One region of the Stenotrophomonas sp. 1L-E-5-B-C3 genome, then DNA from elsewhere that is predicted to be linked to it. Evidence: riboswitches for the same ligand, from Rfam matches in the RefSeq annotation. Region 1 holds a riboswitch; the other holds the start of a gene.
What was found. A riboswitch is a leader RNA that binds a small molecule or an ion and turns the genes downstream of it on or off. The one in region 1 is predicted to bind thiamine pyrophosphate.
Positions count from the first base shown of each region.

Region 2: another riboswitch for thiamine pyrophosphate. It lies ahead of AC0Z6F_RS11215 (TonB-dependent receptor); the one in region 1 lies ahead of thiC (phosphomethylpyrimidine synthase ThiC).

Region 1 is NZ_JBXAWS010000008.1:106,614-113,849, reverse strand. Features, by position in the region: gene thiC (phosphomethylpyrimidine synthase ThiC) at 1-1,440, opposite strand, end outside; TPP riboswitch at 1,523-1,624, opposite strand; gene AC0Z6F_RS12380 (hypothetical protein) at 1,664-1,804, opposite strand; gene AC0Z6F_RS12375 (BCCT family transporter) at 1,871-3,448, shown strand; gene ggt (gamma-glutamyltransferase) at 4,010-5,728, opposite strand; gene ilvC (ketol-acid reductoisomerase) at 6,457-7,236, shown strand, end outside.
Region 2 is NZ_JBXAWS010000007.1:126,184-133,419, reverse strand. Features, by position in the region: gene AC0Z6F_RS11240 (response regulator) at 1-156, shown strand, start outside; gene AC0Z6F_RS11235 (hypothetical protein) at 536-1,306, shown strand; gene AC0Z6F_RS11230 (XVIPCD domain-containing protein) at 1,418-3,415, shown strand; gene AC0Z6F_RS11225 (glycine zipper 2TM domain-containing protein) at 3,664-4,071, shown strand; gene AC0Z6F_RS11220 (phosphotransferase enzyme family protein) at 4,201-5,325, shown strand; TPP riboswitch at 5,447-5,542, shown strand; gene AC0Z6F_RS11215 (TonB-dependent receptor) at 5,613-7,236, shown strand, end outside.

The DNA of each region.
Region 1 (7,236 bases):
GCCGAACCAACCGATCATCGCTGCACCGATCGCGCTGGTGATGTGGTCGTAGCCCGGCGCAATGTCGGTGGTCAGGGGGCCCAGCGTATAGAACGGCGCTTCGCCACACTCACGCAGCTGCTTGTCCATGTTCTCCTTGATCAGCTGCATCGGCACGTGGCCGGGGCCTTCAATCATGGTCTGCACATCATGCTTCCAGGCGATCTTCGTCAGCTCGCCCAGCGTTTCCAGTTCACCGAACTGCGCAGCATCATTGGCATCGGCGATGCAGCCCGGGCGCAGGCCATCACCCAGCGAGAAGGTCACGTCGTAGGCCTTCATGATTTCGCAGATGTCTTCGAAGTGGGTGTAGAGGAAGTTCTCCTTGTGGTGCGCCAGGCACCACTTGGCCATGATCGAGCCGCCGCGGCTGACGATGCCGGTGACCCGCTTGGCGGTGAGCGGCACGTAGCGCAGCAGCACGCCGGCGTGGATGGTGAAGTAGTCCACGCCCTGCTCGGCCTGCTCGATCAGGGTGTCGCGGAAGATCTCCCAGGTCAGTGCTTCGGCGCGGCCGTCGACTTTTTCCAGCGCCTGGTAGATCGGCACGGTACCGATCGCCACCGGCGAGTTGCGGATGATCCACTCGCGGGTCTCGTGGATGTGCTTGCCAGTGGACAGGTCCATCACCGTGTCGCCGCCCCAGCGGATTGCCCACACCAGCTTCTCCACCTCTTCGGCAATACCGGAGGACACCGCGCTGTTGCCGATGTTGGCGTTGATCTTGGTCAGGAAGTTACGGCCGATGATCATCGGCTCACTTTCCGGATGGTTGATGTTGTTGGGCAGCACCGCACGGCCGCGCGCGATTTCATCGCGCACGAACTCCGGCGTGATGATCTTCTGGATCGAAGCGCCGAACGCCTCGCCCGGATGCTGCTGCAACAGGCCGGCATCGCGGATCGCTTCCAGCCGCTGGTTCTCGCGGATCGCGACGAATTCCATTTCCGGGGTGATGATGCCGCGGCGCGCGTAATGCATCTGGGTGACGTTGGCACCTGCGCGCGCACGGCGCGGCAGGCTGCGCGCGGGGAAGCGCACCGCATCGAGCTTCGGGTCATGCTCGCGATCGCGACCGAACGAAGAACTCAGTCCTTCCAGCCGCTCGGTATCACCGCGTTCTTCCACCCAGCCGCGACGCAGTGCCGGCAAACCAGCGGACAGATCGATGCGCACCTCCGGGTCGGTGTACGGGCCCGACGTGTCGTAAACGGTCACCGGTGCATTCTCTTCTCCGCCGAACAAGGTCGGCGTGCGGGTCAGCGCGATCTCGCGCATCGGCACCTGCAGATCCGGGCGTGAACCGGGCACGTGGATCTTGCGCGAACCGGGAATGGGCCGGGTCACGGATTCGGAGAGTTGCTGGGCCTGTTGCTGCAGGGCGGAGAGCTGTGCGTTCATCGGGCATCGTCCAGGAAGGTCAGGGACGAAGCGGCGGCGCACTGCGGCCGCATCCGGACGGTCCTTGGGCGGAGTCCGGGCATGGCTGCACTGCAAAGCTTCCCTACGCCGGTATGAGCCGGATCAGGTTCCAAGGGACTGTCTCAACCGTGGCCACATGGCCGCGGTACCCCCGCTTCTTGCCGTGCATTAGAGCATAGAACGCACTGCAGCTCATGGCCGTTCATCCATGCATGGCGTGGCGCTGCTCCATCGGCATTAACAGAACCGTGACATCGCATTCAGTAACGTGCACGCGCATCGTGCCGCTGCGGCCGATGTTTCCTTTGCCGCCTTCGCGGCTCCTGCCCGGTTCGTGCTGCATGCCGCCGGCCCCCTCGCAGCAAGCTCTGCTCGCTCCCCTCAATCCCTTGATCGGAGAAGCTCCTTCATGGTGTTTCGCGTTTCCATCGCACTCGTTCTGCTGCTGGTGCTGCTGGCTGGCTTCGCGCCCGGCCCGTTCAATACCGTCGTTCAGTCGGTACTCGCCGATGTCATCCGCAGTGTCGGCTGGCTCTATCTTCTGGTCGTGTTCCTGGCGCTGACTTTCCTGATGTACCTGGCATTCGGTCGCTTCGGCAACCTGCGCATCGGCGGTGAAGATGCCGAGCCGGAGTTCTCGCGCGCCAGCTGGATGTCGATGCTGTTCGCCGCCGGCATGGGCATCGGCCTGGTGTTCTGGGGCGCCGCCGAGCCGATTTCCCACTTCACCAAGCCTCCGGAAGGCCTTGCACCGCAGAGCATGGACGCGGCGCGGGCTTCGATGCGCTATGCGTTCTTCCATTGGGGCCTGCATCCATGGGCAATCTACGCGCTGATCGGCCTGGCGATGGCCTGGTTCCAGTTCAACCGCAATGGCCGTGGACTGGTCAGTGACATGCTGCAACCGATCATCGGCCGCCACCATCGTGGCTGGATCGGACGCGTGGTCAACATCGCCGCGGTCGTGGCCACCGCGATTGGCGTTGCCACCACGCTGGGCTTTGGCACCATCCAGATCGCTGCCGGCATGGAACGCGTGTTCGGCCTGCACGCGGGTGTGCCACTGCAGCTGACCATCATCGCCATCGCGTTCGTGCTGTACATGGCGTCCACCGCCAGCGGTGTCGAGCGCGGCGTGAAGTGGCTGTCCAACTTCAATCTTGCGCTGGCCGCGCTTCTTGCGGCCACCGTACTGGTGCTGGGCCCGACCGGATTCATCTTCGATACGTTCACCACCACTCTGGGGTCGTACCTCAACCAGCTGGTGACGATGAGCCTGCGCATGTCGCCGTTCTCGGGCAGCACATGGGTAGCGGACTGGACCATCTTCTACTGGGCGTGGTGGATTTCCTGGGCGCCGTTCGTCGGCTCGTTCATCGCGCGCATCTCGCGTGGGCGCAGCGTCCGCGAGTTCGTCATCGGCGTCGTGCTGGCACCGACGGTGCTGGGCTTCTTCTGGTTCGCGGTGTTTGGTGGTACTGCACTGTGGGCGCAGATCTTCGGCCACGCCGACCTGGTGCAGGCGCTGGGCAACGGCTATGAGACGGTGCTGTTCACCCTGTTTGACAGCATGCCGCTGCCCTTGCTGCTTTCCTGCATCGCACTGGTGCTGCTGATGATCTTCTTCGTGACATCAGCCGATTCGGCGGTGCTGGTGCTGGCCAGCATGTCCACTGACGAGGCAGGCGATCCGCCGTTGAAGCGCAAGCTGGCCTGGGGCATCGCGGTGGCATTGATCGCAGCCGCATTGCTGCTCGCCGGTGGCCTGGATGCGCTGCAGGGCATGATCACGATCGCGGCGTTGCCATTCGCGCTGCTGATGGTGCTGGTGATGGTGTCGCTGTACCGGGTACTGGACCAGGAGTACACCCGCGAGCGGCGGCAGGCGCAGCGCCAGCGGCACATGATCGACGCGTGGATCGCGCGCGAGATGGCGGCGCAGGAAGAGACCCAGGCGGAGGCGGCGCGCGCGCACGATCAGGATTGAGGGAGTTTTGCAGCCTGCGGCTGCACCGCTTTTCTTTCAAGCAAGAGCAAGTTCAAAACCCAGAGCAGCTCTGGGCTTCTACTGGTTGGGCGGGTCGGTGTGGGTGGGCAGGACACGCCGTAAACCCGTCCATGGGGGCTCGATGGCGCCATCCATGGCGCCAACGGTCCTGCCCACCCACACCGCCCCACCCCCGACAGGTTACGTGTGACGGTTGGTCCATCCACGGCATGCGTGGATGAGGTGTATCGGAAAACAGGAAGGGGTCGGATCCGTTTTCCTCCGGAAAACGGATCCGACCCCAACCCGCAGCGCGCAGCTGTTGCTGTTGCCTTTGCTTTTGATCTTCTTTTTTCTTTTCCTGCGGTGACGGGCACGGAAACTGTCAGGGGCCGGGCGGGTGGGCTGGGCGGGGGTGTCCGCGGCATGGATGCCGCGGCCAAGCCTCCAGGGACGGATTCAAGGCGTCCCCCGACCAGCCCACCCGCCCGGCCCAATCACATGATCCCGCTTCCACGAACCATCACCGCAGAGGGGGCTCAGCCCGGTGGCCGGAAAACCTCAGTACCCCGCCGCCTGCCCATCCTTGCGGCTCTCCGAAGCACCGTAGTAAACCCCGGTCTCGGGATCACGCATGATCGCCTGGTACCCGCCGTAGGGCCCGTCGGCGAACACGATGCGATGCCCCTTGCGCATCAACGCACGCACCGTCTCATACGGGAACCCGGTCTCCAGATTCACTTCGCCGCCATCGGTCATCGCCGTGGCCTGTCCGGTCGGTTCGGTCGAGCCTTCATGCTGGATGCGCGGTGCGTCACCGGCTTCCTGCAGGTTCATCCCGAAGTCCACCAGGTTCATCACGATCTGTGCGTGGCCCTGCGGCTGCATCGCGCCGCCCATCACGCCGAAGCTGGCATACGGCTTGCCACCCTTGGTGATGAACGCCGGGATGATCGTCTGGAACGGGCGCTTGCCCGGTGCGTAGCCATTGGGATGGTTCTTCTGCAGCACGAACATCTCGCCACGATCCTGCAGGATGAAGCCCAGCCCCGGCGGCGCCATGCCGCTGCCCATGCCGCGGTAGTTGGACTGGATCAGCGAGACCATCATGCCGTCGGCGTCGGCCACGGTCATGTAGATGGTGTCGCCTTCTTCCAGCTGCTTCGGCGTGCCCGGCTGCACTTCCTTCAGCGCCTTGTCCATCGAGATCAACGCGCGGCGCTGTGCGGCGTAGTCCTTGGAAATCAGCTTCTGCACGGGCGCCGGCTGGAACGCCATGTCGGCATAGAAGCGCGCGCGGTCGGCGAAGGCCAGCTTCTTCGCTTCAACGAACAGGTGCACATGCTCGGGTGAACCGAACGGGATTTTCGAGAAGTCGTAGCCTTCCAGCACATTGAGGATCTGCAGCGCGGCAATGCCCTGGCTGTTCGGCGGCAGCTCCCACACGTCGTAGCCACGGTAGTTGCTGCTGACCGGTTCGACCCATTCACCGTGGTGGTCGGCCATGTCCTGGTAGCTCAGGTAGCCACCGTTGGCCTTGAAGTAGTCGCCGATGGTGCGGGCGATGTCTCCCTTGTAGAAGGCATTGCGGCCACCGTCGGCGATTTTCTGCAGGGTGCTGGCCAGGTTCGGGTTCTTCCACATCTCACCCTTGCGCGGGGCGTGGCCATTGATCGTGAACTGCTCCTTGAAGCCCGGATACTGCGACAGCTTGGGCACCGAGCGGTCCCAGTAGTAGGCGATCACTTCAGCCACCGGGTGACCGTCGCGGGCATAGCGGATGGCCGGGGCCAGGTTGTCGGCCATCGGCTTGCGGCCGAAACGGTCGTGCAGGGCGAACCAGCCGTCGACCGCACCAGGCACCGACACCGGCAGCGGGCCCGTGGCGGGAATCTCCTTCAGGCCACGGCGCTGGAACTCGGCAAGGGTCAGCGACTTCGGCGAGCGGCCCGAGCCGTTGTAGCCGTAGAGCTTCTGCGTCTTCGGGTCCCAGACGATGGCAAACAGATCGCCGCCGATGCCGTTGCCGGTCGGCTCCATCAGGCCGAGTGCGGCGTTGGCGGCGATCGCCGCGTCCACCGCCGAGCCACCGCCCTTCATCACATCCAGCGCGATCTGGGTGGCCAGCGGCTGCGAAGTGGCGGCCATGGCATGCGGGGCGATCACCTCCGAGCGGGTGGCGAAGCTATGGCCGGTGATGCGATCGGCGGCGAAGGACAGCGCGGGCACGGCAGCCAGCACGGCGGCAGCGAGCAGGGAACGGGCAAGGCGTCGGGACACGGTCGGGTTCCGGTGGAAGGGTGATGCCCCGATCTTCGCCGCTGCGGCCTTCATGCGGTATCGGGCAGAGGTCATGGACCAGGCGGGTGATCCGCCGGGCATGGCCCGGCGCTACCCGCACAGTACCCGGTAGCGCCGGGCCATGCCCGGCGAGCGAAGCGGCAGAGACGCCCCCATTCCCGCGCAAAAACCACAACGAAAAGAGTGAATTCGGGTTCACCGAAACACTTTCAGCGGCAACCATCCTTGTGCTGCAAGCGATTGCGCTGGATGCAGCAGCAACCGATGGAAATTCCATCGCAAGGGTTGACATCGCCGAAACGGCTGTGTTTCTCTCGATCACATGTTGCATCACAACACGCCACCGCGAACCCACATTGAAGCCGCCGACATCGGCGCCGCCTCGCTGCGTTCGATTCTTGTGCTCGTACTTATTACCCAACCAACAGGTGCGGGACGAGCCAGCGTGTAAGCAACAAACACACCGGAACTCATCAAAAACCCGCACCCGCCCCGGTGCGGGTTTTTTCATTTCAGGACCTGGTTTCAGACGCAACCACCATGAACAACGCCACCTTCAAAACCAGGACCAGCACCACCACGACGCCTCGTGGTGGCTGTGCCTGTGCGATGCGCGGCGCCTCCTCCACCGCTTTCCCCTGACCGGCCGGCACGTCGCCTCGACGACCGGCCGTTCTTTTTTCTTCCCACCGCAAGGAACCTCCCCCATGAGCACCAACGACCTGCCCCAGACCAAGATCGCTGTCATCGGCTACGGCAGCCAGGGCCGCGCGCACGCGCTGAACCTGCGTGAATCCGGCTTCGATGTGGTGGTAGGCCTGCGCCCGGGCGGCCCCACCGAGGTCAAGGCGCAGGCCGACGGCTTCACCGTGAAAGCACCGGCCGATGCGGTGAAGGATGCCGACCTGGTCGCCGTGCTGACCCCGGACATGGTGCAGAAGAAGCTCTACGACGATGTGCTGGCACCGAACATGAAGCAGGGTGCGGTGCTGCTGTTCGCGCACGGACTGAATGTGCATTTCGACATGATCAAGCCGCGCGAGGACCTGGACGTGGTGCTGGTCGCGCCCAAGGGCCCCGGTGCACTGGTGCGCCGCGAGTACGAAATCGGTCGTGGCGTGCCGTGCATCTGGGCGGTCTACCAGGACAAGAGCGGCAAGGCCGCCGAGTATGCCCTGGCCTATGCCGGTGGCCTGGGCGGCGCCCGCGCCAACCTGATCCAGACCACCTTCAAGGAAGAGACCGAGACCGATCTGTTCGGCGAACAGGCGGTGCTGTGCGGCGGTGCCTCGGCGCTGGTGCAGGCCGGTTTCGAGACGCTGGTGGAAGCCGGTTACCAGCCGGAAATCGCCTACTACGAAGTGCTGCACGAACTGAAGCTGATCGTCGACCTGTTCTATGAAGGCGGCATCTCGCGCATGTTGGAGTTCATCTCCGAGACTGCGCAGTACGGCGACTACGTCAGTGGCCCGCGGGTGATCGACGCC
Region 2 (7,236 bases), on a different contig from region 1:
CGGCTGCTGGGCACCGGCATGACGGTGAAGGAGATCTCGCTGCAGCTGCACAAGAGCGTCAGCACCATCAGCCGGCAGAAGGGTGACGCCATGCTCAAACTGGGCCTGAAGGGCGACGCCGAGCTGTTCGATTACCTGCGCGACGGCAAGATCTGAGAGCCAGATCACACAAGAAGGGCATCTGCCACCGCCCTCTTTGACCGGCCGCCGATCTGTGCCAAGATGGTCTGGCATGAGTTCTCAATGCGAGGTCGAAGGAATCGACCGGCTCATGTCCTCGCTCCTGTCCCCCGGTGGATGGGGTGCGGTTTCCTGCCGGCCGTCTGGCCCGGCAACGCTGACCATGGAGAGGCGCATGCATCACCCCCCAAAACTACGTTGGACCCTGCCGTTGCCGCCCCTGCGCGCATTCGCGGCGTGCCTGCTCGTCTCTCTTTCCGCTGCCGCCTGCAGCGCCGCCGACCCGGCTCCCTCGTCCTCCCAGCCCGGCGCGCACGCGCAGGCTGCCAATGCGCCCCGACAGGATGTTGCCCCGATGCAGAACACTTCCCCCGATACCGCCGTCACCCCGCCCGACGCGCCGACCGTGATGTATTTCACCTACCAGCAGGACGGCGATGGCGCGACCTCCTATGAGGTCCAGAACGGCAGCGTGGCGACCTTCTGGTTCGGCCATCAGTTCACGCTCGACGGCACCACCTACTACACCGGGTTCTCCTGGGATACCCGCGAGCACTACGGCAAGCCCGGCGAGCAGCAGCCGGCCGGCCCGGATGACCGCGCCAACCTCGCCGAGGCCACCTTCGTGCTGGCCGGCGGCGATGCGAAGAAGCCGTGGAAGTTCCGTGGCCAGGAATGGACCATCGGCGCGCTCGGCGCCTACGACAAGGCCGACGACATCGATACCCGGCGCAAGCCGCTCGAACATCGCACGGCCGATGGCCGCCTGCTGCTGGCAGTGCCGACCAGCAGCTTCGACCGCGGCATCAGCGGCAGCGGCTACGCCCTGCTGCTGTTCAACCCGAAGCGCAGCGAAGACGACGTGGACAGCAAGGTCTGGCGCTATGTGGGTTCGGTGCGCACCGGCGAAGACAACAGCGCCGCCTGCGACGACGGCAACGTGATGCCGTGCACCGACAGCGATGGTGAGCTGGCCTTCATTGCCGACGGCAACGACCTGCCGCAGCTGACCGTGAGCTTCAAGGGCACCACCATCGAAGGTCCGGGCAAGACCCGTGCGCTGGGTGCCGGCGACGCCGTGCACTACCGCTTCGACAGCGCGACGCAGCAGTACCTCGCGCGCTGATTCCCACCCGCACACGCGGGTTACCTGTTGACCGACATGTTCTTGACTCACGGATGAGTCCGGTTGGCGATTCGCGGCATCCGCCGCTCCATCAACCCCGAGGAAAACGTCATGGCACAGCATGACTACAGCAGAAAGGAAGTCCTGGACATCGTCGAGCAGGTCGCCAGGCAGAAGGGCATCCCCGTGGATGACTTCATGCGCTTCGCGCACATCGAGACCGGCGGCAGCTTCAACGAGCGCGCGCACAACACCTCGTCCGGTGCCAAGGGCCTGTTCCAGTTCGTGCCCGGTTCCGCGCGCCAGTACCACCTGACCGGCCACGAGTTCGATCCGACCCGCAACACCGAAGCAGCCGCGCAGATGTACCAGGACAACCTGGAGTCGATGGCGCGCCGCAACGAGCGCACCGGCAATCCGTACCTGTCCGGGGGCAACACGCCCACCGGCCTGGACCTGTACCTGGCCCACCAGCAGGGCAGCGCCGGCTATGGCTCGGTGCAGACTGCGATCGCCACCGGCACCTTCGGCGTGGTGCGCAACGGCGATGGCGAAGAAATCAACATGCGCCGCAACGTACTGAACCAGATCGGCTCGGATGCCAAGGCGCTGACCGGCCACACCCTGGCCGAGATGCGCGGCATGAACGATGGCGACCTGGCGCGGACATTCTCCAGCTACTACATCCACAAGTACGCGGCGATCAGCATTCCGGAAAAGAACATCGAACCGCAGGCGGTGGCGCAGGGCCAGGGCCAGACCCAGACCCCGGCAGCGCCTGCACAGGCCAGCGCAGCCGTGGCGGCGGGTGCAGCCACGCTGGCGGCAACCGCAACGGCAGCTGCCACACCGAAGCCAGGCATTGAACTGCAGGCCGCCTACGAGGCCGGCGTGAAGTACGACGACGTCAAGTACGCCATCAACATCCCGGGCCACGCGCTGTACGTACCGGGCAAGACCGGCAAGAACGTGGAGCAGGGTTACATCGACTGTTCCGGCTGGGTCGGCACGCTGCAGAACCGGACCATGGACGAGATCAACCAGAAGGCCGGGCACGCGGTGTTCAGCAAGGCTGATCGCATCGACCTGGGCAACCTCGGTTCCGGTGGGATCGTGCGCAAGGCGTTCGACCAGTCCGGCGTGCTGCTGGACCGCGACGCGATCCTGAAGCCCGATGCGCTGAAGGAAGGCATGATCATCGGCCTGGATACGGCCAGGACCCGCCATGAGCACTGGAACGGCATCGACCACATCGTGATGGTGGTGCGCGACCCCAACACCGACAAGCTGCTGATCAGCCAGTCCACCGGCAGCAAGGGCGTGCACACCATGCCGGTCGAGGACTACCTCAAGCAGGTGAAGGACCACCCGAACTGGAAGCTGTACGCCTCCGATCCGCTGTCCAAGGCCCGCGACCTGCTGGAAAACCGCACCCCGTCGCACGAGCAGACCCAGGGCAAGCCTGCGGCCGAGCACAAGGCCGCTGCCACGCCGCACGCCGAACTGTACAAGCAGGGCGCGCACAGCGAGGGCGTGCGCAAGGTGCAGGAGCAGCTGGGCCACCTGGGCTACGTCGGCGCCGACGGCAAGCCGCTGGTCGAAGATGGCCGCTTCGGCCGCAACACCGACGCGGCAGTGCGCCAGCTGCAGAAGGACAACGGCCTGGTGGTCGACGGCATTGTCGGAGCGAAGACCCTGGAGGCAATCAAGGACGCACGCGAACGGCCGTTGCTGAACGACGAGCGGCACCCGCGCAATCCGTTGTTCATCCAGGCCAGCAAGGGTCTGGAACTGCTGCCGGCCGGGACCTTCAAGGACCGCCACACGCTGGAAAGCGCTGCTGCGGCTTTGACCAAGGAGGCGCATGCCGCCGGCCTGCAGCGCATCGACTCGGTGGTGCCCAGCCCGAACGGTGAGCGCCTGTTCGCCGTGCAGGGCACCATCGGCGACCCCGCCGCCAGCCGCGTGGCGGTGGAGACCCGTGCCGCCAGCGAGCAGAGCCTGGCGCTCAGCAGCGGTGCCGTGCAGGGCGCGCCGAACGTGCTGCATCAGCAGCAGGAGACGCAGCAGGAGCAGGCCCGGCAGGCGCAGAAGGCGATGGGCGTCTAGGCCCGCGGCGCCTTGCAGACCGGGAAAGGGCCACGCCATGCGTGGCCCTTTTCTTATCTGCCAGCTGAGCGGCCGGGGCCGCTTTCAGCCTTGCTTCATGCCGCCTGCCGCTAGATGAATGCGCAAGCCGCACGGTGGACCAGGCAATGTTCCGGCAATGTTGGAACGCCAGCGTGGTCTCCACGGCAGCCGGGGCGCCCCGCGCCCTCCCTGCCCAGCGTGGCATGCACCTCACAGGAGAACCGAACATGCTCAGTACTTCCGCACTCAGCTTCCGTGGTCTGGCGATGGCCCTGGCACTGGTGGCCGGTGTCGCCGTGGTCAGCGATGCCAGCGCGATGTCGAGGAAGGACAAGCGCACCCTGGTCGGCGCCGTGGTCGGTGGCGTGGCCGGCAACCTGCTCTCCAACGGTGATCCCGCTGCCACTGTCGGCGGTGCCGTGGCCGGCGGCGCGATCGGCAACCTGACCACCTCCGACCGCCGCGACCGTCGTTACTACGACAATCGCCGTTACGACGACCGCTACGATCGCCGTTACGATCGCGGCTACTACCGCAGCGGCTACTACGACCGTGGCGACGACCGTCGCTGGCAGCGCGAGCGCAACTACGACAATCGCTATTACCACGACCGCGGTCGCCATCGCGGCTGGTAACCCGGCGCGGCGGTACCGCCGATGACGATGCCACGACGGGCGGGTCCATGACCCGCCCGTTTGCGTTGCGGGCGGCCATGGCGTTGAATGCGCAGCCTTGGATGTGACTTTCCCCACTGGGGCTGCGGCATGACTTCTTCTTCCCACCGGGTGCAGGGCCTCAACAACGACGAGGTTGCTGCCGACTGGCCGCCGATCAGCGCCGCAGACCTCGCGTGGCTGCGCCAGCGCTTTCCGCAGCTGGATGCGGACAGCCACCCGCACTGGCACAGTCCTCGGCCACTGTCGGCCGCTGCCATCGTCAATGGCACGCGCGGACCGGTGTTCATCAAGCGCCACCACCACAGTGTGCGCAGTGCGGCCTGCCTGGAAGAAGAACACCGCTTCATCGCCCATCTCGCCGCGGCCGGCGTGCCGGTGGTGCAGGTGCTGCCGGCCGCTGATGGCCACAGCGCCGTCGAGCATGGCGAATGGACCTTCGAGCTGCATGCGGTTGGCGTCGGCGAAGATCTGTACCGCGATGCCGTGTCGTGGTCGCTGCTGACCGATGTCGCGCAGGCCCGCGAAGCCGGGCGTGCACTCGCACAGCTGCACCGCGCTGCGGCCAGCTACCACGCAGCGCAGCGCAGTACCCATGTGCTGGTCGCGCGCGACGATCTCATCCGCGCCGACGATCCGATCGCGGCCATCAAGGCGGGGCTGCACGAGCGCCCCGGGCTGGCCCGCTATCTCGCGCGCATTCCCTGGGAAGCGCAGCTGCAGCGCGACGTGCTGCCGTGGCATGCCGGCCTGGCCGAGCGCCTGCGCGACGAACCGCGACTATGGGCGCACAACGACTGGCATGTCTCCAACCTGCTGTGGCGCGATGGACAGGTCAGCACCGTGCTGGATTTCGGCCTGGCCTCGCCCACCAGCGCCCTGTTCGACCTCGCCACCGCGATCGAGCGCAACGCAGTGGCGTGGCTGGAACTGGAGCGCGGCATGGAGGCGGTGCGCATCGATATCGCGCTGGCCCTGATCGACGGCTACCGCAAGGTGCTGCCGCTGTCGGCGGCACGCGTGCAGCTGCTGGCCGACCTGCTGCCGATGGTGCATTTCGACTTCGCACTATCCGAAGTGGAGTATTTCGAAGGCATCACCGGCTCCACCGCAAACGCGGATGTGGCCTGGCAGCCGTTCATGCTGGGGCACCCGGCGTGGTTCCACAGCGCGCCGGGACAGGCACTGCTGCAGGCGTTGCGCGCAGTCGCGTGACCCGGTTGGCGCACCGTCCGGGTCACCGTCGGGGTCAGATCCCTTTCCTGCGGACAGGGATCTGCCCCCGCAGCCTGAAGAGCACCCACTCGCAAATCCGTACCATTTGTAGTGAAATGGTCACCTGAAGCGGGGGTGCCTGGATCTGCCAGGCTGAGAGAGTCCCTTGGAACCTGATCCGGTTTGCACCGGCGTAGGGAGCTTTGAGCCGCAGCCACACCCCCGTCATGGGCCGGTGCACCTGCGCGCCGTCGCTTCGTCTCCCTTGTTGTCCGAAGACGAACCGAATGAACCGCTGCCTGCGCCCCACCCTGCTCTCCCTCGCCCTCTGCGCCGCGCTGCCGCTGCATGCCAGCGAGGCCGATGCATCTCCCGATGCGGCTGCCACTGGTGCCGAACGCTCGCCGACCGAACTGGCGGTAGTGCGCGTGCAGGCCGGCAAGCCGAAGGCCGATGCCTCGCGCGTGAACGCCTTCGGTGGTGGTTCCTGGAAGGAGACGCCGGCGTCGGTGAACGTGCTTGAGCGCGACTACCTCGACCGCCGCCAGGTGCGTTCGCTGTCCGAGCTGGCCAGCAACGATGCCTCGCTGGGCGATGCGTACGCGCCGGTCGGCTACTACCAGAACATCGCCATCCGTGGCTTCGCGCTGGACGCCGCCACCGGCTACCGCTTCAACGGCCTGTCCATCGCCGGCGAACAGCGCCTGGCGCTGGAGAACGTGCAGTCGGTTGAGATCCTCAAGGGTGAAGCTGGCCTGGCTGCAGGCGTGATGGCACCCGGCGGCATCATCAACTACATCGGCAAGCGACCGGCCGAAGTGCGCACGGTCACCCTCGGCACCGATTCGGAAGGCTCGCGCTACGCCGCCGTCGATGTCGGCCACTGGATCACCCCGCGTTTCGGCCTGCGCCTGAATGCCGCATGGGATGCCAGCAATTCCTATGTCGAGCACGCCGATGGCCGTCGCAACTTCTATTCACTGGCCGCCGACTGGCTGATCGGCGAACGCGGCAAGCTGGAAGTGGATGCCAACTACCAGACCAGTTCGCAGCGCTCGGTGTCGGGCTACCAGCTGCTGGGCGCGCGCGAGCTGCCGCACGGCGTGGATCGCGAATTCCTGCTCGGCTACCAGCCCTGGCAGCGCCCGGTGGATATCGCCAGCACCAACATCACCGCGTTGCACACCTACGACTTCAACGATGCCTGGCAGTCGCGCGTCTCGGTCGGCCACAGCCGCTCGGTGATCGATGACAACGTCGCCTTCGCCTATGGCTGCTACTACGCCACGCAGTGCGCCGATGGCAGCGTGCCGGGCAACTACTTCGCGCCCAATGGCGACTACGACGTCTACGACTACCGCAGCCCGGACGACACCCGCCGCAACCAGCAGGCCCGTGCCGAGCTGCGTGGCCGCTTCGAGACCGGCAGCGTCGGCCACCAGCTGACCCTCGGTGCCGATTACTTCCGCCGCACCGTGGACAAGCGCCCGAGCGTCAACGAGTACGTCGGCACCAGCAACATCCACGATGCGCAGGTGCCGGTGTTCGAACCGTCGCCGAAGATGCCCGGCCCCTCCGCACGACGCCTGGACAGCCGCCAGACCGCGTTCTTCGCGCTGGACCGGATGAGCTTCGGTGATGACTGGCAGTGGCTGGCCGGCGGCCGCTTCGTGCGCCTGGACGAGCGTGCCTACGACAAGCGTGGTACCCCGCAGCGGCACAGCCGCCTGTCGCGTTTCCTGCCGCAGACCGCCGTGGTGTGGAAGGCCACCGATCAGCTCAATGCCTATGCCAGCTATGTGCGCGGCATCTCGCTGGGCCAGGAAGCGCCGTTCTGGACCAGCAATGCCGACACCTTCCTGCCATCGGTGCAGTCGCGCCAGCTGGAAGTGGGCGTGAAGTACGTGCCGG